2 linked regions of the Peribacillus simplex NBRC 15720 = DSM 1321 genome follow. The main gene of each other region encodes a partner of the protein of the gene in region 2 in a complex. Links are inferred from orthologs where the notes say so. Each region holds a gene or a part of one and is shown on either strand. Other genes may lie near its edges.

Region 1 (13,250 bases), 1.6 Mb from region 2 along the record:
CGTTTTTTCTCTCCGCCTGAGAAACCTTCATTCAAATAGCGTTGCGCCATATCTTCATCCATTTCAAGGAATTCCATTTTTTGGTCCATTTGACGAATGAATTTCATCAATGAAATTTCATCGCCTTCTTCACGGCGTGCATTAATGGAAGAACGTAAGAAGTCAGCATTTGTAACACCGCTGATTTCACTTGGATATTGCATAGCTAGGAATAGACCGACACGAGCGCGCTCGTCTACTTCCATTTCCAATACATCTTCACCATCGAATGTGATGCTTCCGCTAGTTACTTCATATTTAGGGTGACCCATGATCGCTGATGATAAAGTGGATTTACCAGTTCCATTTGGTCCCATGATCGCATGGATTTCTCCACCTTTGACTTCAAGGTTTACCCCTTTTAAAATCTCTTTACCTTCAATTGATACGTGAAGATCTTTAACCGTTAATGTAGAAGCTGACATAATAATACCTCCGTGAACTAATTCCAATTTTATTACCAGAAAGTAAAGATTACTTTCTTACCTATAAATTTACGTAAAAGCATTCTCACTTTATTCTCATTCCAATTTTATAACAAATCCAATTTAGAATCAACTATATAGATAGGGGTTTCCACTTCTTCCATGTTAAAAACCTGTCCTAATCTTACCATACTAACAGATATAGCCTTATTACTGCATATTCATACTTATTTTAGCCTTTGTTAAAATTATCTTATTATTCGGCAAATCTCCGTCCTTATTAATATATGTTCGAAGAATTCGATTGCAAGGTATGAACGTACTGCTTTAAAAAGAAAAAAAATCGGACTGTTAGGTATTATGTAAGTTTATCCAATAAGGAAACCCTTATTTTATGGACCACTTTCCATTTTACCTCTACAGACCGATCTTTTAAAGAACTCTTTTATATGCTTAGCCGTGAATTTTGCGTTGTAGGTCCTGGACCATTTTGTTGCACTTTACATGTTCCCTATCCCGTTCTTTCTCAACCTCGATACGGAGGTCTAAGTTTCTACTGTACTCACTGTAGCCAATCCCATGTGAAGACTGCATCGCCTTTTCCATTTCGCTTGTTACATTTAAATCTAGAGTATTGATAGTGAACCATCCTTTCAAATTTGTGTATCATTTTATTACCTTCATTATCTCTATACCCTTCACTTTCATGATTAAACATAAAAAAACGACCTGAATTAAATCAGGCCGCACACTGTAGATAAACTGGATGATAATTGAGTTTGTCTACAGTTTTTTTAGGTTTTTATAATTTGAACGTTACTTGGAACGTAGGGCACTCGCTTTCCGCGGGCGGTCCGGGAGCCTCCTCGGCGTTTAAGCGCCTGAGGGGTCTCCCTTGGACTCACTTTTGCCGCAGGAGTCTCGTACCTTCCGTTCCAATCCACTAAGATTAAACAATCAGATAGAACCACTTTTGCACACAGTCTTTATTTGTTCCATGCGTAAAACGATGGAAGAAGTTGAAATCAACATGATACCGTTGGTTTTTAGGTTACGGTTCCCATGATAAAGCGCCTCACTTCTCTAAGTTGGGGAAAAATTATGAGCGACGTATTATGTGAATGATGAACGAAAAAACAGTTTGCCTATTCATTTCATGCGGCAGCAGACCGTAACGGATTTGTGTAGGGGACGATAGTAACACCCGGAAATACGCCTGGTAGTCGTATCTTAGAGCCTCTGGTTGAACATGTGATTGAGTATGGTGGAAAACCTGAAGCTGTTGCTGCAGATGCAACAAAACACCAGCTTTACCCTATACACGTCCTCAAACAAAGGAAGAATTCTTCCGCAATCATGACTATATGTAATATGAACGTTTTGATTGTTATCTCTGCCCATCGGCGATATTTTAAAGCACTCAACAACAAATAAAGAGGGCTATCGTGAGTACACATCGCTTTAACTGCCTCAAATCCAATAAAATCAAAAAGGTTTCGGAATGAGACTATTCCGAAACCTTTTTGTCTACAAACTGCGACCTGAATTAAATCAGGCCGCTATCCTTGAATTATTTATCCGCCGGTACAACTGCACCTTTGTATTCCTTTAGAATAAAATCTTGAATTTCTTTAGAATGTAATACTTCTACTAGCGTTTTGATTTCTTCTTTATTTTCATCACCTTTGTTTACAGCAATAACGTTAACATATGGTGATTCCGAATCTTCAATTGCAATCGAATCTTCAAGCGGATTCAATCCAGCGTCAATCGCATAGTTGGAGTTGATCAGGACGGCATCGCCTTCGCCGCTTTCATATATTTTAGGAAGCAGGGCCGCTTCATAATCAGCATCGAATTTAAGGTTTTTCTTATTTTCAACGATGTCTTTAGTTGTAGCTGTCGTTTTATCGATGCCTTCTTTTAATGTAATCAGGCCATTTTTTTCTAATAGAGATAACGCACGTCCGTGGTCAGCAACAGAGCTGCTCATAATAATTGTTGCGCCTTCCGGAAGTTTATCAATGCTTTTATACTTTTGTGAATATAGAGCAATCGGCTCGATATGAATTCCGCCAGCATTAACGAAGTCATATCCATTTTCTTTAATTTGCCCCTCTAAATATGGAATGTGTTGAAAGTAGTTAGCATCCAATTCCTTATCATTCAACGCCTTATTCGGTAAAACATAGTCCTGGAATGTTTCGATTTCCAATTCGATTCCTTTTTCTTTAAGAAGCGGCTTAGCTTCCTCAAGGATTTCAGCATGCGGAACATTGGATGCCCCTACAACTAATTTCTTCAATTCTTTTTCCGTATCGCTGCCGCTTTTATCCTTTTCACTTCCACAAGCAGCCAAAGCGAAAGATAACACTAAAATTAATGCAAATCCTAAAAACTTTTTCATCCTATTCATCTCCCTTTATCTTTTGTCCAATTTAGATGTAATCACATCTCCAATAATTTGAATTATGAAGACGATAATTAGAATAACGATAGTCGCTACAAGCGTAACGTCATTTTGATTTCTTTGATAGCCGTCCAAATAGGCTAGATTACCAAGCCCGCCTGCGCCGATGACCCCGGCCATTGCGGTATATCCAACCAATGCAATCGACGTTACCGTAATCCCGGAAATAAGGGCAGGCATCGACTCTGGAAGAAGGACCTTCCAAATGATCGTGCTCGTTTTTGCCCCCATCGATTTAGCGGCTTCAATTACACCTTTATCGATTTCACGAAGGCCGATTTCAACCATACGCGCATAAAATGGGGCCGCACCGATAATAAGTGCCGGCAGTGCAGCGTTCTCTCCGATCATGGAACCGACAAGCGCTTTAGTGAAAGGAATGAGCAGCACGATCAAAATAAGAAATGGAATGGAACGGAATATATTAACGACAGCACTCATGATCCCGTTGACTGCCCGGTTTTCCCACATATTACCCTTCCCTGTCAGGAACAGGATCAATCCTAATATTATGCCTATAAAAAAGGTTGCTACTACAGAGATGCTTGTCATGTAAAGCGTTTCTTTCGTTGCTTCAATAATGTCTTCCCAATCAATATTCGGCAATAATTCTTCAAGCATGAGTAATCACCTCCACGCCTACCTGCTGTGCTTTAATGAATTCGATTGCGCGGAGCATTTCATCCTCTGTGCCATCAAGATGGATAAACAATGTTCCATATGAACCGCTTCTTGTTTGGGATATCTTACCTTGAACGATATTGACATCCAACTCGAAGTTACGTACAAGCTTGGTGATCAACGGGCTTTCTGCATGATCACCTACAAAGGTCAATTGAATCACTTTGCCTGCAGGATAGCGTTCGAGCAAATGGTCCATCGTTTCTTTCGTTTCTTCTGGTTCCGTTACTTGTTGCACGAAACGCTTCGTCATTTGTTCTTTAGGATTCTTGAAAACATCAAGGACAGGACCCTGTTCAACAACTTGCCCGCTTTCCATCACTGCGACGCGATGACAGATTTTACGTATTACATGCATTTCATGTGTTATCAAAACGATCGTCAATCCCAGGCGCTGATTGATGTCAACAAGCAATTCGAGTATTGAGTCGGTAGTCTGTGGATCCAATGCAGAAGTCGCTTCATCACAAAGCAGCACTTTAGGATCATTTGCCAGAGCCCTGGCTATCCCCACCCTTTGCTTCTGCCCTCCGCTTAATTGTGAAGGATAGGCCTTTTCCCTGCCTTCCAGTCCGACTAACTTGATCAATTCGTTCACACGCTTGGTTCGTTCAGTTTTAGAAACTCCTGCAATTTCCAATGGGAAAGAAATATTCTCCTGAACGGTCCTTGACCATAATAAATTGAAATGCTGGAAAATCATGCTGATTTCTTGACGGGCCTTACGGAGCTGAGCCCCTTTAATTTTTGAAATTTCCTTCTCAGCCACCACAACGGATCCCTCTGTGGGTGTTTCCAATCCATTGAGCATTCTGATCAAAGTACTTTTCCCCGCACCACTGTAACCGATGATACCGAAAATCTCGCCTTTATTTATTTCAACATTCACATTATTTACAGCCTTGATCGTCTCACTGTTTCCTTTTCCTGTACGGAACAGTTTACTGACTTTCGTCAATGTAATCATTAATCCTCACCTCTTTTATCCAATAAAACCTATGAACTTAGTTAATTTCTCTACATTATTAATTTGTTTCCACTACCATTTTTTCTGTTCATACAAAAGTTTTCCCCAATTAAAATAGAAAAAACCTTTCTGCATGAGCAGAAAGGCAGGTGAAGAAACAGGCCTTCCTCTCATCTTCCAAAGTGATTAAACTTTGTGTGAATTGGCACCTTTCCAAGGAAATCTCCTTGTCGGTTGCCGGGTTTCATCGGGCACATCCCTCCACCTCTCTTGATAAGAGCTAATATATAGAATATTTTGTACATCATTAAGTTCTTTAGTATGGTGAAATTTTATCATAGATAAAAAAGGAGCGCAATGTATATTATTTCTAGTACAAGAATGAACAGGAACTTTGCTTAAACCGTTTTGGAAGACAAGGAGACGATATTCGTCGCTTTTTCAATGGCCTGCTCCAAATCTTCTATTAAATCGGCTACATTTTCAATCCCAATGGATAAACGGACTTGATCAGCACTCACACCCGCTTTCGCAAGCCCCGCCTCATTCAATTGTTGATGGGTCGTACTGGCTGGGTGAATGATCAAGCTCTTCGCATCCCCTACATTCGCTACATGGGACCATAATTCCACCGAATTGATAAGTTTTGCCCCAGCTTCGCGATTACCTTGAATTCCAAATGTAACGACCGATCCAGCTCCCTTTGGCAAATATTTATCCGCAAGGGCTTTATCGGGATGATCCTCATCACCAGGATGTGAAACCCAGGTCACGGCAGGGTGGTTTTTTAAATACTTAATGACAGACTTGGTGTTTGATATATGTTCTTTCATCCTTACATGCAGCGTTTCAAGTCCAAGCGTAAACTGGAATGCACTTTGGGCACTTAGCGCAGGGCCTAAATCACGAAGTAACTGGACTCGGGCTTTCGTTATGAATGCGGCAGGTCCAATTGCCTCGGCGTATACCAGACCATCGTAACTTGGGTCAGGCTCCGTGAAGCCAGGGTAGTTTGGCGAGTTCCAATCGAACTTCCCTCCATCCACGATGACACCGCCCAGCGTCGTTCCATTTCCCAGAAGCCATTTTGTAGCAGAATGGATGACAATATCCGCTCCAAAATCAATTGGTCTGCATAGATATGGTGTCGCGAAGGTATTATCAATGATTAAAGGTATGCCTGCATCATGGGCGATTTCCGCTACCGCTTCAATATCGAGCACCCTCAAACTTGGATTTCCGATCGTTTCAGCAAAAATGGCTTTAGTTCTTGGCGTAATTGCCCTTTTGAAATTTTCAGGGTCATCGGGAGAAACGAACTTCACTTTTATTCCATATTTAGGAAGAGTATTTTCAAAAAGGTTATACGTACCGCCATATAATGTAGAGGCTGAAACAATCTCATCCCCTGCAGCGGCAATATTCAGGATTGAAAGTGAGATGGCAGCCATTCCGCTTGATGCTGCCAATCCACCGATACCGCCTTCCAATAAGGCCATTCTTTCCTCAAAAACGCTTACCGTGGGATTATGGAGTCGTGTATATATATATCCATTCTCCTTTAGGCCAAATAAATTCGCTGCATGGTCGGTGTCTTTGAACAAGTATGCATTGCTTTGGTAGATAGGAACTGCACGGGCACCTGTTTCATCAGTTTGCAGACCGCCATGAACACTCAATGTTTCGAAACGCAACTTTTTCTCTAACATATGTTTTCTCCTCTTTTTCTATGGATTTAGTTAGAATTATATGAAATCTGGCCTTTTATAAACAAAAAAACCACTTCAATAAGAAGAGGTTTCAAGAACACACCTCATCTACCAGAGCCAACACTCTGCTGGAATTAGCACCGTATATAAATTTATACCGGTTGCCGGGCTTCGTCGGGCCAGTCCCTCCGCCACTCTTGATAAGAACTATTAAATTCTGCCGTTACTTAATTCAAAATATAGCATTTTAGAATAAATCAGTCAATGAATTGTTAGAATATTCTTTGTTTAATTTCAATCTCGCATTCAAATCTCCGCAACAAAGAAACCAACCACTGTTCTGATTGGTTTCTTAGCTGATTTCCTTAAGCAATCCGTACAAATAGGGAACGGATTGAAAGGCATATATTTTTTTGTGCAGCTGTCCTTCTTTGAAAAGCAATAAACATGGAACACTTTCGATTTCATATGATTCGGCAATTCCTTGGATATAGTTCATATTCATTTTGCCTGCCTTCAATTCCGGGAAAAGCTCCAAGGATATCGTCAGCATCTTGGAGGCAACCTGACAGGTGCCGCATAAAGGCGTATATAAATATAAGCAAAAGGTTTCCCCATTTTCAACAGCAAGCTTACACTCTTCTTCTTTCCATTCCTGCATCAATTAGTCGTTCACCCTTTGACTTAAAAATTTCATTTTCACATTCATATTGGCAGATATAAGCACAGTTGCGATATGATGTTCTGGTGAGCTTTCCACTTCTTTGTACATTTTATTAATATACAGGTGGTTCGCTTCCGGCATTTCCCTTCGGAATTGCTTTCGCAGCTTTTCTCCTGATTCATCTGCGTCAAAAAGGAGATAAACATCACGGTCCATCAATTCATCCACTAATTCATCCAGCTTAGTTAATGATATGGTTCCATTCGTACATCTTATTTCCACATCTTCATTTAAAACGGAGGCAACTTTTCTTCTATCGGAACTGCCTTCTACAATGATCACTTTATCGAATTCGCCCCACTCCATGTCATCACTCCATCTCACGAATTATGTGCGCAACTGCCACTGTACAAAATGAAAAGAGAGCAGGCCTTTTCAGTCCCCCTCTCCTTCTTTTTTAACCGTTGATTAAACTCTCATATTCTTCAGCACTCATCAGGTTTTCAATATCACTGCTATTAGATGGTTCAAGCACGACCATCCATGCCTTTTCATAAGGAGACTCATTTACATATTCAGGGTTGTCACTTAAATCTTCGTTTACTTCTACAACCTTGCCACTGATAGGAGCATAAAGCTCAGAAACGGTCTTAACGGATTCAACGCTTCCAAATGGTTCGTTCGCTTTCAATTCATCGCCGATTTCCGGAAGCTCAACGAATACGATGTCCCCAAGCTCGGATTGTGCGAAAGCTGTAATTCCAATGCGCACTGTTCCATCTTCCGTTTTGACCCATTCATGTTCTTTAGTGTAACGAAGTTCTTTTGGTGTTGTTGTCATTATTAACCCTCCATATGTACAGCTTATTTTATCTATACCATTATAAGGTAGATTGTTTGTTTAAGTAAGGAATTAACCAAATATTTTGTGAAATTTTAGTTCCAAACCTGTTCGAATTGCTCTTCTTTGAAACCTACCGTCACTTTGGTGCCATCCGTAACAATCGGCCTTTTCAGAAGCATGCCATCTGTGGACAATATATCAAGCATCTCTGCTTCAGAAGCTTCTTTCAGCTTATCCTTTAAGCCCAGCTCCCGATATTTTTGACCGCTAGTATTGAAAAACTTCTTCAATTCCAAATTACTGATTTTATATAGTTGTTCTATTTCAGTTCGCGAAGGCGGATTTTCCGCTATATGGATCGCTTCATACTGCAGTTCATGATTATCCAGCCACTTCTTCGCATTACGGCATGTGCCGCATTTTGGGTACCAATATAATGTTAAGCCCATCATTTCACCACCTATCAATAGAATACCCGTTTTCAGCACGCAATACAATGAAATGTCTTTTGAATTTCCAACGCGATTTCATCAAAGGAAATAAAGGGGTTATACAATCTGAACGTTGCCTCCAGGCACTCGCTTTCTTCGGGCGCTCTACCCTGGACGCGCTTTTCCCACAGGCGTCTCGCAAAAAGTTCCAATCTACTTTGTTTTAAAAATTAGATAGAACCCCTTTTGCCTACAAACTGAAGGGAATGCCTTTACGGCATTCCCTTTACAGATTCTGATTCATTGCTTAAAGAGCATATTTTTCCGCTTCGATTACCTTGATGGAAGCTTCACGTTTTTTCGCAATGACATTGATTGGATTGTGTCTTGTCAGCTTGCGGAGCGACGATAGCATGATGCGAAGAGTATCGCCTGTTTCCACCGCAATTAACGTTTCCTTTGCATGCTGTTCTATTTCATTGAAAGCTTCCTGAACGAAGATTTCTGTGTAAAGCACTTTTTGTTTGTTCTTCTCCAGACCTTTAACTGCAATTGCTTTTTCCGTACGCAATACCACGGATTCCGCTGCATAGGCAAGGGATGCGATATCAGCAATGTTGGAGAGGATTTCTTGTTCTTGATCAAGATTTTTGCCGTATTTCTGCGCAGCAAGGCCAGCTGCCAAAATACCGATTTTCTTAGCGTTTCTAACAAGCATTTTTTCTTGTGCCAATGGCTCATCGCCAGGTTCTTCCGGCATCATCATCATTAATTCCTCTTGCAGGCCTTGAGCCTTTTGAAGAAGCGGCAATTCCCCTTTAAGTGCTTTCTTCAGGAAAGTTCCCGGGACAAGCAATCGATTGATTTCATTTGTACCTTCAAAGATCCGGTTAATACGGGAATCACGATATGCTTTTTCAATTTCATACTCCTGCATGAAACCATAGCCGCCATGAAGCTGTACGCCTTCGTCCGTAACATAATCCAATACTTCGGAAGCGAAGAATTTATTCAAAGAACACTCAATGGCATATTCAGCGATTGCAGCCGCCATTGATTTCCCATCTTTCACTTGCTCATCCGTCAATTTGCTTTGTCTTTGATCATAAAGGCCAACGGTACGGTATACAGAGCTTTCTGCTGCATAAATTTTAGATGCCATTGTTGCAAGTTTTTCTTTCGTCAAGTTAAAATCGGAAATTTTCGTTTTGAACTGTTGACGTTGATTCGTATAAGCAGCTGTAATCTCAAGGGCACGTTTAGATCCGCCGACAGCACCGACGCCTAATTTATAACGGCCGATATTCAGGATATTGAAAGCGATGACATGCCCTTTTCCTGCTACACCCAAAAGGTTTTCAACTGGGACATGTACATCTTCGAGGATTAAAGTCCGAGTAGATGAGCTTTTGATCCCCATTTTCTTCTCTTCAGCCCCAGTTGATACGCCTTTATAATCACGCTCAACAATGAAGGCGGAGAATTGTTCGCCGTCGATTTTGGCGTATACACAGAAGACATCTGCAAAGCCTGCATTTGTAATCCATTGTTTTTCACCATTTAAGATATAGTGTGTTCCCTCTGCATTCAATTTCGCTGTCGTTTTTGCTCCCAAGGCATCGGAACCTGAGCTTGGTTCCGTTAAGGCATACGCAGCAATCTTCTCACCCGTTGCAAGTAATGGGAGGTATTTTTTCTTTTGGTCTTCATTCCCGAATAATACGATCGGCAAAGATCCGATACCTACATGTGCACCATGCGTAATTCCGAAGCCGCCTGCAAGTGCCATTTTTTCCGTAATCAATGCCGAACTGATTTTATCAAGACCCAATCCGCTGTATTCCTCAGGAACGTCAGCACCAAGTAAACCGATTTCACCTGCATGCTTCAGTAATTTAACGGAACGGTCAAATTCATGGTTTTCCAAACGTTCAACCTGCGGCAGAATTTCATTCACTACGAAATCCTCGGCAGTTTTGGCAATCATTTTATGCTCATCAGAATAATCTTCCGGTGTAAACACTTGATCATACGTAATATCTTCTACTAAAAAGGCTCCGCCTTTAATAAGGTTATCTGTAGTTTGATTGGACATGTTATTTCCTCCTAAGTATTTAAGATAGTAAACCCGCCGGAAGCATGACAGCTTCCGGGAGGGGTGGGATTACGCCAATAATTCAAATACTCCAGCAGCACCCATTCCGCCGCCGATACACATTGTCACGACTCCGAACTGTTGGTTTCTGCGCTTCATTTCATGAAGCAGGCTTAATGTCAATTTTGCTCCTGAACATCCTAGTGGATGGCCTAAGGCAATGGCTCCGCCATTCACATTGACAATCTCTTCATTCAATCCGAGCTCACGAATGATTTGAATGGATTGGGAAGCAAAGGCTTCATTCAATTCAAATAAACCAATATCGGATAACTCAAGACCCGCTAGCTTCAAAGCTTTTGGAATGGCCGCAATCGGTCCGATGCCCATGATTTCAGGCGGTACCCCTGCTACAGCAAAGGAACGGAACTTACCCATCGGTTTCAACCCTAATGAAGAGGCCTTTTCCCCATCCATGACCATGACCGCGGCTGCACCATCACTCGTTTGTGATGAATTCCCTGCTGTTACGGATCCTGTAACAGAGAATGCGGGTCTTAGTTTTTTTAGCACTTCAGCAGTCGTGCCTGGTCGAACGCCCTCATCCTGTGTAAAAGTAAATGATTTTTCCTGCAACTTAAGATCTGGTCCCACTGAACGAAGCGTTACGTCAACCGGTACGATCTCATCCGAAAACTTTCCTTCTGCAATGGCCTTAGCCGCCTTTTGATGACTTCTAACAGAAAATGCATCTTGATCGTCACGGGAAATTCCGTATTTTTTTGCAACGGCTTCGGCAGTGTGACCCATACCCATATAATATTCCGGTGCCGTTTCCGCAAGTCTCGCGTTCGGACGTGTTACATGGCCCATCATTGGCAAAAGGCTCATGGATTCCGCTCCGCCTGCAATGACTGTATCACTTTGGCCAAGCATGATCCTTTCCGCCCCATAAGCGATACTTTGCAGCCCGCTTGAACAGTAACGATTAATCGTTATGGCGGGTACTGTATAAGGCAATCCTGCCAACGCTCCGATGTTACGCGCCATGTTCAATCCTTGCTCCGCTTCAGGCATTGCACAACCGATAATCAGGTCATCTATGGTGCCTTCATAATTCCCTGCGCGCTTTAACGTTTCCTTTACAACAAGAGCCCCTAAATCATCAGGACGTACACTAGCAAGAGAACCTTTTTTCGCTCTTCCTACCGGAGTCCTTGCTCCAGCTACTATTACCGCTTCTTTCATGAGGATCCCCCTTACTCATTTTTAAGCTATCGATCTATTAATCTTCGTTTTCGCTTATCTTCATCTATTCATCAATTACGGAGTGGTTTCCCTTTAATAAGCATGTGCTGCATCCTTGCCTGAGATTTCGGAGTCGAAATCAGTTTTAGGAATGCTTGTTTTTCTAAGTTCAAGATATACTGTTCATCTACTTCCGTGCCAAATGGGAGTTTTCCCCCTGCAAGGACGTATGCAAGCTCTTTGGCTATGACAAGGTCATGATCTGATAAGAATCCTGAAAGGCGCATGGATTCCGCTCCTAATAGAAGTGCGGCATATCCCGTTTCACCTACGACAGGGATCTTTGTGCGGGCTGGAGCGGTATAACCTTGTTCATGCATGGAAAGTACCGCCTGTTTCGCATCATATAGCTGATGATCCGCATTCACGCTTATTCCATCAGCTGAATTAAGGAAATTATTACCTTTTGCTTCCTCGGCGGAGGTCGAAACTTTTGCCATGGCGACCGTTTCAAATACTTGGTTGGCCACTTTCTGTAAGTCAAAGTCGACGCCCTTCGGCATATTCCTCAACGTCTTCACATAAAGTTCTTTAGTCCCTCCGCCGCCTGGGATCAAGCCTACACCAGCTTCCACTAGTCCCATATACGTTTCAGTCGTTGCCTGGATGCGCGCAGCCGGAAGAGATACTTCAGCACCCCCGCCAAGTGTCATATTAAACGGGGCAACCACTACAGGAACTGCACTGTACTTGATTTTAAGCATCGCCTTTTGGAATTGGCTGATGACCATATCGAGTTCAAAAATATTGTCATCTTGCGCTTCCATTAGCATCATTGCAATATTAGCGCCTACACAGAAATTCTTTCCTTGGTTTCCGATGACCAGGCCTTTGAAATTCGCTTCCGCTTCGTCGACCGCAGCATTGATCATTTGTATGATATCCAGACCGATTGCATTATTCGGTGAAGTGAATTCAAGAAGAGCCACTCCATCGCCGATATCCATCAAGCTTGCACCACTGTTTTTCTTGATTACGCCTTTTTGCTTCTTGATCGCTTTAAGATTGATCACTTTAGGATTTTCGACAAGTTCTTTATATTCACCATTATCATAATAGTGAACTATGCCATTTTCTTCTTTATAGAAAGAAGTGATGCCTTTAGCGAGCATATCCTTCACCCATTGCGGAACGGTGATGCCTTCAGCTTCCATTCGGGCTACCGATTTTTCTACACCTATCGCATCCCAGGTTTCAAAAGGACCTGTGGACCATCCGAATCCCCATTTCATCGCTTGATCGATCCCCACGATGTCATCCGCAATGTCCCCAAGCAGCTGGGCAGAATACACAAGCGCCGGATTCAGAACATTCCAAAGTAATTGGCCGGCACGGTCTTCGCTATAAACAAGCGCTTTCATTTTATTTTCCAAGCCCTTGGCCTGTTTAGCCATTTCGATGGAAGGCGTTTTTAATCTTTTTCGTGCTTCATATTCAAGGGTTTCGGGATTCAGTTCAAGGATTTCCTTGCCTTTTTTCAAGAAAAACCCTTGGCCTGACTTGCTTCCAAGCCACCCATTCTTAAGCATTTCATTCATGAAATCAGGTATTTTGAAAACGTCCTTTTCTTCTCCATCCACCTGGTCATATACGTTTCTGGCAACATGTGCAAAGGTA
Region 2 (10,836 bases):
CTATCATTTTAGAGTCAGTACAACGTTTTTGCAAAAGAATGTTATTAACCTGCATTAGAAGAAATAGAGAATATCATCCATTATCTTATTTGAGAGACAAGGTTAAGCTTAATCAGTAAATATGAGGATTTATCGTAACGGGATTAGATTAATTCTAAAGCCCTTCTCATACGAGAAGGGCTTTAGTTGTGCAATAAAGCATTTTGCTAAAGTAAGCATATATTATCTTTTGATTTGAACGATCTTATGAAAGTATCAAACAAAATCACCTTCTAATCTTGAATTTCGGATTGCTTCACCTTCACTCCTAATATCTTTCACGTAATGAATCATACCGATTCTAAAAGCTCAGGAGAAAGGTGCATTCCCCTTCTTCATCAGCGACACTTGATCATAAATACCCAGGATTATTTTATCTAACCACGATTCAGACGCCCGTTTCCTTTTTTATCCCAAAGAAAATTATGTCCAAATCCCCATTTTTCCAATTACACATGGTAAATTATTAATTGGAGGGGAAAAATGAAGAAAATTAATATTCTACTGGTTGCTGTTCTTGTTTTGTCTTTATTCACTGGACTTAAAACAACTGAGGCAGCCTCAAATGTGAAGGTACATTTCATCAACGTTGGACAAGGAGATTCAATCCTTATTCAAACCGGTAACGAAAACGTTTTAATTGATGGTGGCGGTAAAGGAAAGGGAGACGAAGTTGTAGCTTACCTAAAAAAACAAAAGGTAAAAACACTTAATGCATTAGTATCCACTCACCCAGATGCGGATCATGTGGGCGGTCTGGCTTATGTGATTAAATCGCTTAATGTGAAATCTGTGTACGCCCCTAAAGTTTCTCATACTACCCAAGCATACAAAGACTTTTTAACGGCTGTTAAGCAGAAGAATCTTTCAATAAAAAAAGCGCAGACTGGCGTGGAAATCAACACTAAAGCTAAGGATAATTCCCTTAAATTCATTGCCCCTGTTAAAGAATATGCTAAGTCTGACTTAAATAATTGGAGTGCAGTCCTTTTACTTAAACACGACAAAAAAACATTCTTGTTTACAGGTGATGCTGAAGAAAAAGCAGAGTCAGATATGCTGGCTAAAAAACTGGTACCAAGTGTGGATGTACTTAAAGTCGGCCATCATGGTGCAAAAACATCAACAAGTTCAGCTTTCATTAACAAAGCAAAACCGAAATACGCTGTAATCAGTGTAGGGAAAAATGGATATGGGCACCCTACTTCTACTGTTGTAAAACGGTTGAATACAGTGAAAGCCAAAACTTATCGCACAGATAAATCAGGTAACATTATTTTTACTTCTACAGGTCAGAAAATTACTGTAAAGACGGTGAAATAAATGGTACAAGGAATTATCGATCGCTTCGAGGGAAAGATCGCTGTCGTTGAAATCGATGGTGGTAACATGAAGGATTTTCCTAAAAGCTCTCTTCCCAAGGGAGCAAAAGTAGGAGATATGCTGATTATCGATGGTAATACTATCACCATTTCCAAAGAAGGCACTGAGAAGTTAAGAAAAGAGATTGACGATTTAATGGATGAATTATTTGAAGATTAATTCCGGGGCCCTTCTTTAATAAGAAGGGCTTGCTTTAATTTTGAATGAATCCCGTTTGCATTCTTCTATGAATATCCCTAACGTGGTATATACTTTGACATTACCTCTGAAGCCTTTGCCCCATTTGATTCGGTGAACAGGTAGAATGATTTCCTCTTTGTTTCCTCAATCCTCTGGATCAATTTCGTTTTTAAAAAAGATGTCCGGTGCAACTGGTTTTCGAAAGAACTGCATGATACTTCTATATCGATGGTTTGTCTATTCCTGAATGTGATGGTTGTATGTTTGGAATCCAGGCGATCATAGGATACCACATGCTCATGTGATAACCAGGTGCATTGAGGACGCAACGGAGATGTAGTGGGAAAGAAGAAAATCGAACTGGTCGGATCAATCGCAATAGGCGCTTTATGTGTGATGTTTATGAGCTGTTTCGTGCCTTGCTTGCGCCCTTCATAACTTGATCCGAAGAACTCACAGCTTTTCTTTATTATTTCCATAGGTTTAAAGGGGGAGATGAACTCGTCCTCCATTTCAACGATACGGGCATATATTTTACTGCCGTAATTGATTGGCGAAACCATTAGTGTATGTGGCGTGATTTCATATTCCTCGATGATTCCCAGATTGTTTTCCTTCATTTTTAATCCACCTCTTCCTCATTGCTAAACACCGCTTTTACTTTACCAAAGCTTATACTCTTAATTGCTTGTACCCTTCCATTCCCCATTGTCCAAGAAGAATAATGAAGGGAGATAGTAAATGTATGTTAAATTACTCACTATAATAGCACAACCCTCAAACATAAAAAGTAAGTTCACAAAAAATTAAAAATTCTTTTATATAGTGGCTTTTTCGTCATCTAAACGACACATTCTCTATTAGGATTTAATTTTTTTGAATTTTCAGTTGATTTTATCCGCTCAAATCCATATAATAATAAAAAGGGTCAGGGGTGGTAACTTTGAAAAATGAAAAATCTTATTCAGAGTCAGTGAAGTCCTTATCAATGAGCGAAATGAAAAACGATGCCGTGGTTCAGGAAATGTTAATTGATATGATTATTCAGGAAGCCGTCCTTACTAACAAAAAGAATATCCTTGCAAAACAGATCGATGAAGCCTTGGATATGAAAAACAAACCTTTATTCTTAAAACTAAGTTCTGAAATGAACGTTTTACTCAAACAGTTTGGAAATTAAAATGCATGATTAAAAAACAGCCTAATGTTCAAAAAAGCCTCCCATAATGTTGGGAGGCTTTTCTAATTATCATCACTCTTTATGAAACATCCCCATGACCTCGGCTGTTTCGGTTATATTGACAAAAGCATTCGGATCCACTTCTTTTATCATCGTTTTTACATCGGTTAACTGATAACGTGTAATGACTGTCATCATTACTTTACTCTTTTCTCCTGAATATGCACCTTCACCATCCATGACTGTAATTCCACGATATAGGTTGGTCAGGAGCTTCGTTTTCATTTCGTCACTCTTTTTGGTAACGATCATCAATGTTAATTTAATGTGATTGGAATGGATCGTATCGATCACCTTTCCTGCTGCATAAATGGAAATCAGCGTATATAATGCGGCATCCCACCCAAAGATGAAGCCTGAGATAACCACCACAACTGCATTCATCACCGAAAGCAATGTACCAAGTGGAAAGTCGCTCTTCTTAGCCAATAGCATGGCAATGATATCAAAACCGCCCGAAGACCCCGAAGCACGAAAGATGATGCCTATACCGAATCCCGATATGATTCCGCCAAATAAAGAAGACAAAATCGGTTCAGTGGATATTCCGTGAACTGGAATGAGGTATAAACTGACCGAAATCACGACAACTGATAATATCGTATAGGTGATAAAGCGTCTCCCTAATTTCAGGTATCCAAGAATCAGCAGTGGCAGGTTCAACAAAAAATTCAATATCCCTGTGTTGACTGGGGTAATGATTCCGAACATAATCGCAAGTCCACTAAGTCCGCTGCTTAAAATTAAATGAGGTATCAAAAATAAGTTGTAGGCTACTGCAACAAGCACTGAGCCTATAGTGATGAAAAGTACATTATACATATCCGATCTCCTTAAAACGAACTGGGAATTTAATTTATTATAGTAGAGAACCTAAGATTTTTAAAAATAATAGTTTTTTCTGAAAACAACTACAAACTACCCCTTTCCAAAGAAAAAAAGCCAGCTGATTATCAGCTGGCTTTCAATCACCCTTTGTATCTGCATTTTCAACCGTGGAAATCCGCTCGAGCATGGTTGGATGGGAATAGCGCAGCCATTTTACCAGGAATGGTGGGTTGACCTGACTCAAACCCGACCTCGTGAGTTCCTGGAACGTCGTGATTGCTGATTCTTTATCCCCGGTCATTTCAATGGCATAGCGGTCAGCCCTTGTTTCTTGATATCTGGAAACATAATTGGACAGCGGACTTGAAGCAAAGAGCAGCACTGACGTTATTAAGAGAAATAATGGAAGAGAAGAAATGCTGTCAACCGAACGAACCTTTAACAGATGGCCCCAGCGTCTAATGATAAAATTCATGATTTTCGATGTCAGCCACAAACCGATTAAAGTCAGTCCTAAATAACCTGCAATCCCTATATAAATGTGCTTTTCCACATAATGAGCCATTTCATGTGCCATGATAAAAAGGATTTCATCTTCCTTCAGTTTGTTCAGGGTCGTATCCCAAAGGACTATTCTTGAGTTGGAACCTATGCCGGTCACGTATGCATTCAAGGCATTTGTCTTTTCCGCCATATTTACTTCATACACGTGTTCAGCCGGAATTTCAGCCTGTGAGGCAAGTGTCAATATTTCCGTTTCCAGCTCTTTATTTTTGAGCGGATAGAATTCATTGTACAGCGGATCAATCAGTACAGGCTGAACAAACATCAGGAACAAGGTAAATGGAATGGACAACATCCAAGCATAGAGCCACCACTTCTTCACACTTTTCTTCATTAACCAATATAAAACGGAAACGATGATGAACATCATCCCAAAATTCACCCAGAATTCTATGACTCCATCCTTCATCCACGAGGTGAAACTTTGTGTACTTATATGGTAACTCTTGCTCATCCTATATCCAATGAAACTGATTGGAAACAGTGCCAGGTAAGAAATCACGGAAAGCCAAAATAAGTAAATGCCCGTTCTGATCACTTTCCGTCTCGAGACTGCCATTGACGACTTTTCAAATGCTTTCGAAAAACCAAATAATAAAATGAAGAAATAAAGCAGCCATTCATATGGCGTGGATACGAAAAAAATAAAATTCCGCAGTCCTGAATACTCTTCGCTAAGCTTTAGTTCCCTTGCATTCAGGAATGTTGCAGGATCTGCTGCAGTTCCACGCAAAGCTTCGGGAATGGAGGTATCAGCTCCATAAAAAATATACCAATACATCGCTGCTGCATAAAGGATATATAATAGAATCGCTCTTCCAGCCCATTTTCTAACCATGATGCCCCTCCTTAAACGAATCTCCCTCTTATTAGTTTAATCCAAAATGGACAGGTTAGAACCGCATTTTCTTTCTATATTATTTATTCCTTTCAATCTCCAACATTTGTTGATTTTTTATCCTTTATTATCAACCTTAAGATTTCACAGAATACACCTGTACTTCCGAGATGAGGAGGCGGAATGATGCATATGCAGAGACATTAAAAAACGGGGGGCTGGGGACGTATAAGGCACCGATGAATTTGTCTCTCTGCCGCCACCTAATTGCTTTGATCAAAATCGTTTCATCAAAGTTTATGATTAGTCATCCCTTCATCCCGCTACTTTGAAACCTATACAAAAGTGCCATAAGCTCCGGTCGATTATTAACATTCAGTTTTCTGTAAATCCGGCTTATATAGTTTTTTACCGTGCCGATGGATAGAAAAAGTTTTTTTGAAATTTGCTGATTCGTTTCGCCTTGGGTTAGGAGGATAAGCAGTTCATACTCGCGTTTAGAAAAGGCCCCCAATTTTTCGATTGCCTTATCCAAAGTTACTGGTGATCTTTCAACATCCTGCTGCAGCTTCTTCATTAAAATTGATTTAAATGAGGCAGGATAAACTATCTGGCCGTTGGCACATTGACGGATTGCCGACAGCACTTGTTTCATTCCGCCATCCTGTAACACATAACCTGCTGCACCATGGCATATCGCTTCGATAAGAAAATGATCTTCTGAATAGGTAGTAAAAATGAGGAAAGGAGTAGATGGATGTTTTTCCTTTAGGATTGGCATGACTTCCTGCCCATACTTCCCTGATGACCGGGCATCAATAAGAATGACATCCGGCATGACTGATGATGTATGATCAGAATCAAGAAGTTCCATTTCATCTCCGGTTATCCCCATGACCTTAATGTCTTCTTCTTTTTCGATGATTCCCTCAAGTCCTACCTGACCACCATATATCATTAGCTTAATCGACTTCATAACTTCACCCGTTACTTTCATTATTTGTTATTAATCCGATAATTTTTTATAATTGCCTGCCGCGAATAGTTCTATTGGTCTATATTTTACATCATTAATTCACTTGATAACAAATTTAAACTGTAGAATGCTTAAAAATGGGCACCTCCTGACAAGTAAAAAGGCTATCAACCCGTTTGCCTTCAGGATGATAGCCTTTTTCTTTGTTCCTCATCTATGAGCGTATCAAGTTTCATGATGCTCTCTTCTGCCCGTACAAAATCAATTTTGCGATAATGGTGTTTTCCACCTTCTTCTTCATCTTTTTCGTCGGCCCATTTGACGACTTGCTGAAGCGGTGTACGAACAATATCATTTGAAGGTAAGAACGAATCGGTGTGAAATAAAATGGCGAGGGAAATGGTCTTTGCCTTTATCGGGTTTTCTCCCAAGCGGATTAACAGTTTATGTGCTCGTTCTGCACCTTTGATGGGATGGATATCATTTTGTTTATACAGATCATAATCCCATTTACCATTGCGATACCAGGTGAAATGACCCATATCATGCAAAAGTCCAGCTTTAGCAGCAATATCAGGGTCTATATTATATTCGTTTGCTAAGTGAAACGCATGGTATGCTACCGCAATTGCATGTGCTAGACCTGAACGGTTCAAGTATTTTTGAGCAATGGGATGTGTAAAAATATCCAAAAGCTTTACATCTCTCATCTAACTCCTCCTTACAATTATGTGGAAATTTTTAATGACAATCATAACTCTTTTCGAAACAAGAATCAAGATTTTAAGATTCTCCTATATATTTTATGCAGCCTGATACACTTTGGTTGTACAAAAAAGGACCATTGCCGGTTATAGGCAATGATCCCCTTATGATCAATAAATTAGTTTTGTAGTACATGGTTTTTCAAGGAGCGGCGTAAAATTTTACCAGTCGCATTTTTTGGAAGTTCATCCAAAAAATCAATTTTTGCCGGTACCTTATATTTGGCCAAGTGTTCCATGCAATAGGCAAGAAGTTCTTCCTCGGTCAATGCATTGTCTTTCTTTACCACAAAGCATTTAACCACTTCTCCCTGATTGGGATCCGGAACGCCTATGGCTGCTGCTTCAACTACTTCAGGATGGGCATAAAGAATCTCCTCCACTTCACGTGGATAGACATTATAGCCACCGACGATGATAAGCTCCTTTTTACGGTCTACAATGAAAAAATAGCCTTCATCATCCATCCTGGCTAAATCGCCTGTATATAACCAACCATTTTTCAAGACAGCGGCTGATTCTTCAGGCATTTTATAATAACCCTTCATTACATTGGGACCTCTGGCGATCAATTCTCCTACCCCATTGATCGGCACTTCTTCTCCAAGCTCATTGACCACTTTGTTTTCAACCCTAAGGATGGAGGTTCCGATGGATCCCGCCTTCCTTGGACGATCCAAAGGATTGAAGCAGGTAACAGGGGATGCTTCGGATAAGCCGTATCCTTCTGAAACCCTGACATTAAATTTCCGCTCGAATGATTCAAGCAGGGACACTGGCATGGCAGATCCGCCCGATATGCATATCCGCAACGACTTCAAAGCATCTTCTTTCGCATCTGGATATTGGAAAAGAAAGTTATACATCGTAGGCACTCCAGCAAAAACGGTTGCTTCATATTTTTTGATTTGCCTGAATATTTCCTTTGGACTGAATTGCGGGACAATTAAAAGCGTACCTCCGCTTATCAATGGGGCATTCACGACTACCGTTAAACTGAAAACATGGAACATTGGCAATGTCGTAATGACACGGTCACTTTCCGTGATTTTTAAATATTCACCAACATCATGTGCATTGGAAAATATATTGGTATGTGTAAGCATGGCCCCCTTTGGTTTCCCCGTTGTCCCGGAAGTATAGAGTATGATTGCAGTATCTTCAGGATCCAGTTCTGGACCTTTAAAGCCATCATCCCCCGATTCGATCATTTTTGTAAACGATTCCATTTTTGGGTAGATGTTAAATTGGCTATTATCCCTATTAACCGGCTGCGTTTCACAAATTACATATTGCTCTACGGTTGAGAGGATCGGGTTCATTTTCTCTAGTAAGGGTAAAAGCTTATCTAATGCCACAACAACCTTTACATCGCCATTATTCAGGATGTAACCAATCTCGTCAGGTGTGTAAATTGGATTGACGGGAATTACGGTCGCCCCTGCTCGCATAGCTCCATACAACGAAATGATGAAATGTGGAGAGTTTCCCAATAACAGTGCAACGTTATCACCTTTTGAAACACCAAGCCTATGTAATTCGTCTGCGAACTTCGTAACGGCTTTATCCAATTCCCCATATGAAGTGGATTGATCCATAAAGTAATATGCTGGCTTACCAGCCTTTTTTAAAGCCATTTGATGAAGCTGTTCAGATAAATTCATCTTTCTCCCTCCCCTGCAAATAGCATGAATGAATAGTCATTCATTTTTATGGTGAACTAAATACATTTTTATTATATTAAAAGAAAGCGATCACAGCAACAATTTTATCCATATTCAAGCAATTACTGTCATTATTAGACACAAAAGCCGTCCTATTAAGTCGGGACGGCTTTTTCAGGCTTAATATATTAAAGCCACTATTTCTTCTTTCGTTACATTGCCAAAATAATGACGAACATCAATCTCATCTAGTACACTGCTGATTGCTTCCTTTTCATAGCGTGTTCCAGTAAGCTTTTGTTCAATATCCGCAACCTCTCCTACCCCGAAGAAATCACCGTAGATTTTACAATTTCCAATGATTCCCCTGTTCACTTCTAGGCGGATGTCAACAGATCCCACAGCAAATCTATGTGAGTTTTGCAAGTTGAATTTAGGTGACTTTCCGTAATTCCACTCCCAGTTTTGATACCTTTCTTCCGAGATTTTGTGAATTTTCTCCCAATCCGTCTCCGTTAAAACATACTCTGTAACCTTTCCGCTATCTTTGAAAATATTTTGCAGAAGGTATGAACGGAATTCTTCAACGGACATCGGTTCTTTTAAGAAATCAGCGATATTGCCGACACGGCTTCTTATCGATTTAATCCCTTTGGACTCGATTTTATCTTTTTTCACTTTTAAAGCGGATACAATGTGATCCATTTCTGATTGAAACAGCAATGTCCCATGACTGAACATTCTGCCCTTCGTTGAAAACATCGCGTTTCCCGAGATTTTCTTTCCTTCAGCCAAAATATCGTTACGACCGCTCAATTCAGCATGTATTCCAAGTTTCTCAAGCGTTTCCACGACAGGTTGAGTGAATTTTTTGAAATTATGGAAACTATCCCCGTCATCCCTCGTAATGAAACTGAAATTGAGATTCCCTAGGTCATGATAAACCGCTCCACCCCCGGAAAGGCGGCGAACAACTGTAATGCCATTTCCATCTACATAATCTGCATTGATTTCTTCAATCGTGTTTTGATTTCTACCTATGATGATTGAAGGACGATTAATGTAAAAAAGTAGATAAGTTTCATCTATATTTAAATGTTTAAGCGCATATTCTTCGATGGCCAGGTTAATTCTTGGATCTGTAATTCCCTTATTATCAATAAAAAGCACAATTGTTCCTCCTTGTAGACTTCATATCACTGATGTTTCATTTATAGTTGGAATTCGAGATTGGTTTTAGCAACCGCTATTTCCCTTTTGAATACCTCGGATGCTTCTTTTTTCAGTTGATCTAGATTCCCATAATGAGGGAGATGAGTTAACAGCAAAAGCTGGACGTCAGCCTTTTCTGCTAGCATGCCCGCTTCTCTTGCCGTCATATGTCCAGCCTTTGAACCATCCATATCACTGTAAAAGTTACTTTCACATAATAAAACATTAGCGTCTTTAGCGAAATCTGCAAGCTCATCCATATATGAACTGTCACCTGTGTAAACTATCGAATGATTTTCAGCTTCAATCCTCATTGCATAACAAGGGACTGGATGTTTTGTTTTCATGAACGTAAATTTACACGGTCCAATGGTTAAGGGTTGATCAGCAGAATAGGCTATACCCTTTGTCACGTCTTTATAAGTTAATTTACCAAATTCGACTTCGTCTAAATCATGACCATAAATAGGAATGGTCCTTTTTTCGCTGCCCAATATCTGCTGAATGAACGCAGCGTGCTGCAGGACACCAATATCCGCTACATGATCCGGATGATAGTGGGATAATACAACTGCACCAAGGTCCTCCGGCTTCATATGGTTTTGCAGCTGTGATAGAACACCGCTGCCACAATCAAGCAGAATGCGAAAATCTTCATATTCAAGCAAATAGCCGGAACTTGCCTCATTTTTAGCTGGATAACCGCCCCAGCAGCCAATTACGGTGATTTTCATGCTTAGGCACTCCTTTTTTTCTCTCAATGACTTCCCCATTAATATAAACTATTCTTGCCCTTATTTCACCTTTTTTACTTATGTTATAAAACATTCATTGACTTTATAAATCTGTTATAATACAATGAAACCATAGAAAAGCGAATAATAAAAAAATTCAGGAGATGATGTTCATGATTCAAAGTAGCGTTGAGTTCTTTAAAAACCTGCCTCCGAAACAATGCACGGAATGCGGAAAAAAAATTGAAGAACAGCACGAATGTTATGGAAACCACTGTGATCATTGCCTTTCTGGAGAGTAGTAGTCTTGTGTTTCACCATCCGCTTCCCAAATAGCAGGATGATTTCATATAAGGTTCGATTTCGCAGCTGAAAAACATCCCCAATAAAAAGAAGAGATACCGACGATCGGTA

Evidence for each region.
Region 1: the proteins of BS1321_RS06470 (region 2) and gcvH are in contact, whole or in part, in a crystal structure (PDB 3A7A), measured with the Escherichia coli proteins. The link is inferred for Peribacillus simplex NBRC 15720 = DSM 1321 from one-to-one orthologs.

Annotation. Positions count from the first base shown.
Region 1 is NZ_CP017704.1:2,998,708-3,011,957, reverse strand. The notes cover bases 6,105-9,099. They hold gcvH (glycine cleavage system protein GcvH), read right to left. Parts: upstream 7,797-9,099; coding sequence 7,413-7,796; downstream 6,105-7,412. Other genes in these bases: BS1321_RS14315 (acyl-CoA dehydrogenase family protein), read right to left, coding at 8,538-9,099; BS1321_RS14320 (arsenate reductase family protein), read right to left, coding at 7,892-8,248; BS1321_RS14330 (toprim domain-containing protein), read right to left, coding at 6,956-7,321; BS1321_RS14335 (thioredoxin family protein), read right to left, coding at 6,644-6,952; BS1321_RS14340 (O-acetylhomoserine aminocarboxypropyltransferase/cysteine synthase family protein), read right to left, coding at 6,105-6,291. Outside these bases: Fe-S cluster assembly ATPase SufC, read right to left, coding at 1-464; BS1321_RS28900 (YuzK family famiily protein), read right to left, coding at 918-1,058; BS1321_RS14355 (MetQ/NlpA family ABC transporter substrate-binding protein), read right to left, coding at 2,035-2,871; BS1321_RS14350 (methionine ABC transporter permease), read right to left, coding at 2,887-3,555; BS1321_RS14345 (methionine ABC transporter ATP-binding protein), read right to left, coding at 3,548-4,582; more of BS1321_RS14340, read right to left, coding at 4,981-6,104; more of BS1321_RS14315, read right to left, coding at 9,100-10,325; BS1321_RS14310 (acetyl-CoA C-acetyltransferase), read right to left, coding at 10,395-11,573; BS1321_RS14305 (3-hydroxyacyl-CoA dehydrogenase/enoyl-CoA hydratase family protein), read right to left, coding at 11,645-13,250. UniProt on the Escherichia coli protein: The glycine cleavage system catalyzes the degradation of glycine. The H protein shuttles the methylamine group of glycine from the P protein to the T protein.
Region 2 is NZ_CP017704.1:1,369,375-1,380,210, forward strand. Bases 7,652-10,608 are described here. They hold BS1321_RS06470 (lipoate--protein ligase), read right to left. Parts: upstream 9,647-10,608; coding sequence 8,657-9,646; downstream 7,652-8,656. Other genes in these bases: BS1321_RS06465 (fatty acid--CoA ligase family protein), read right to left, coding at 7,652-8,476; BS1321_RS06475 (MBL fold metallo-hydrolase), read right to left, coding at 9,688-10,422; yhfH (protein YhfH), read left to right, coding at 10,596-10,608. Outside these bases: BS1321_RS06425 (ComEC/Rec2 family competence protein), read left to right, coding at 523-1,362; BS1321_RS06430 (DUF3006 domain-containing protein), read left to right, coding at 1,363-1,581; BS1321_RS06435 (competence protein ComK), read right to left, coding at 1,659-2,222; BS1321_RS06440 (IDEAL domain-containing protein), read left to right, coding at 2,546-2,782; BS1321_RS06445 (YitT family protein), read right to left, coding at 2,855-3,664; BS1321_RS06450 (M48 family metallopeptidase), read right to left, coding at 3,807-5,072; BS1321_RS06455 (LuxR C-terminal-related transcriptional regulator), read right to left, coding at 5,380-6,048; BS1321_RS06460 (HD domain-containing protein), read right to left, coding at 6,231-6,758; more of BS1321_RS06465, read right to left, coding at 6,932-7,651; more of yhfH, read left to right, coding at 10,609-10,724. UniProt on the Escherichia coli protein: Catalyzes both the ATP-dependent activation of exogenously supplied lipoate to lipoyl-AMP and the transfer of the activated lipoyl onto the lipoyl domains of lipoate-dependent enzymes.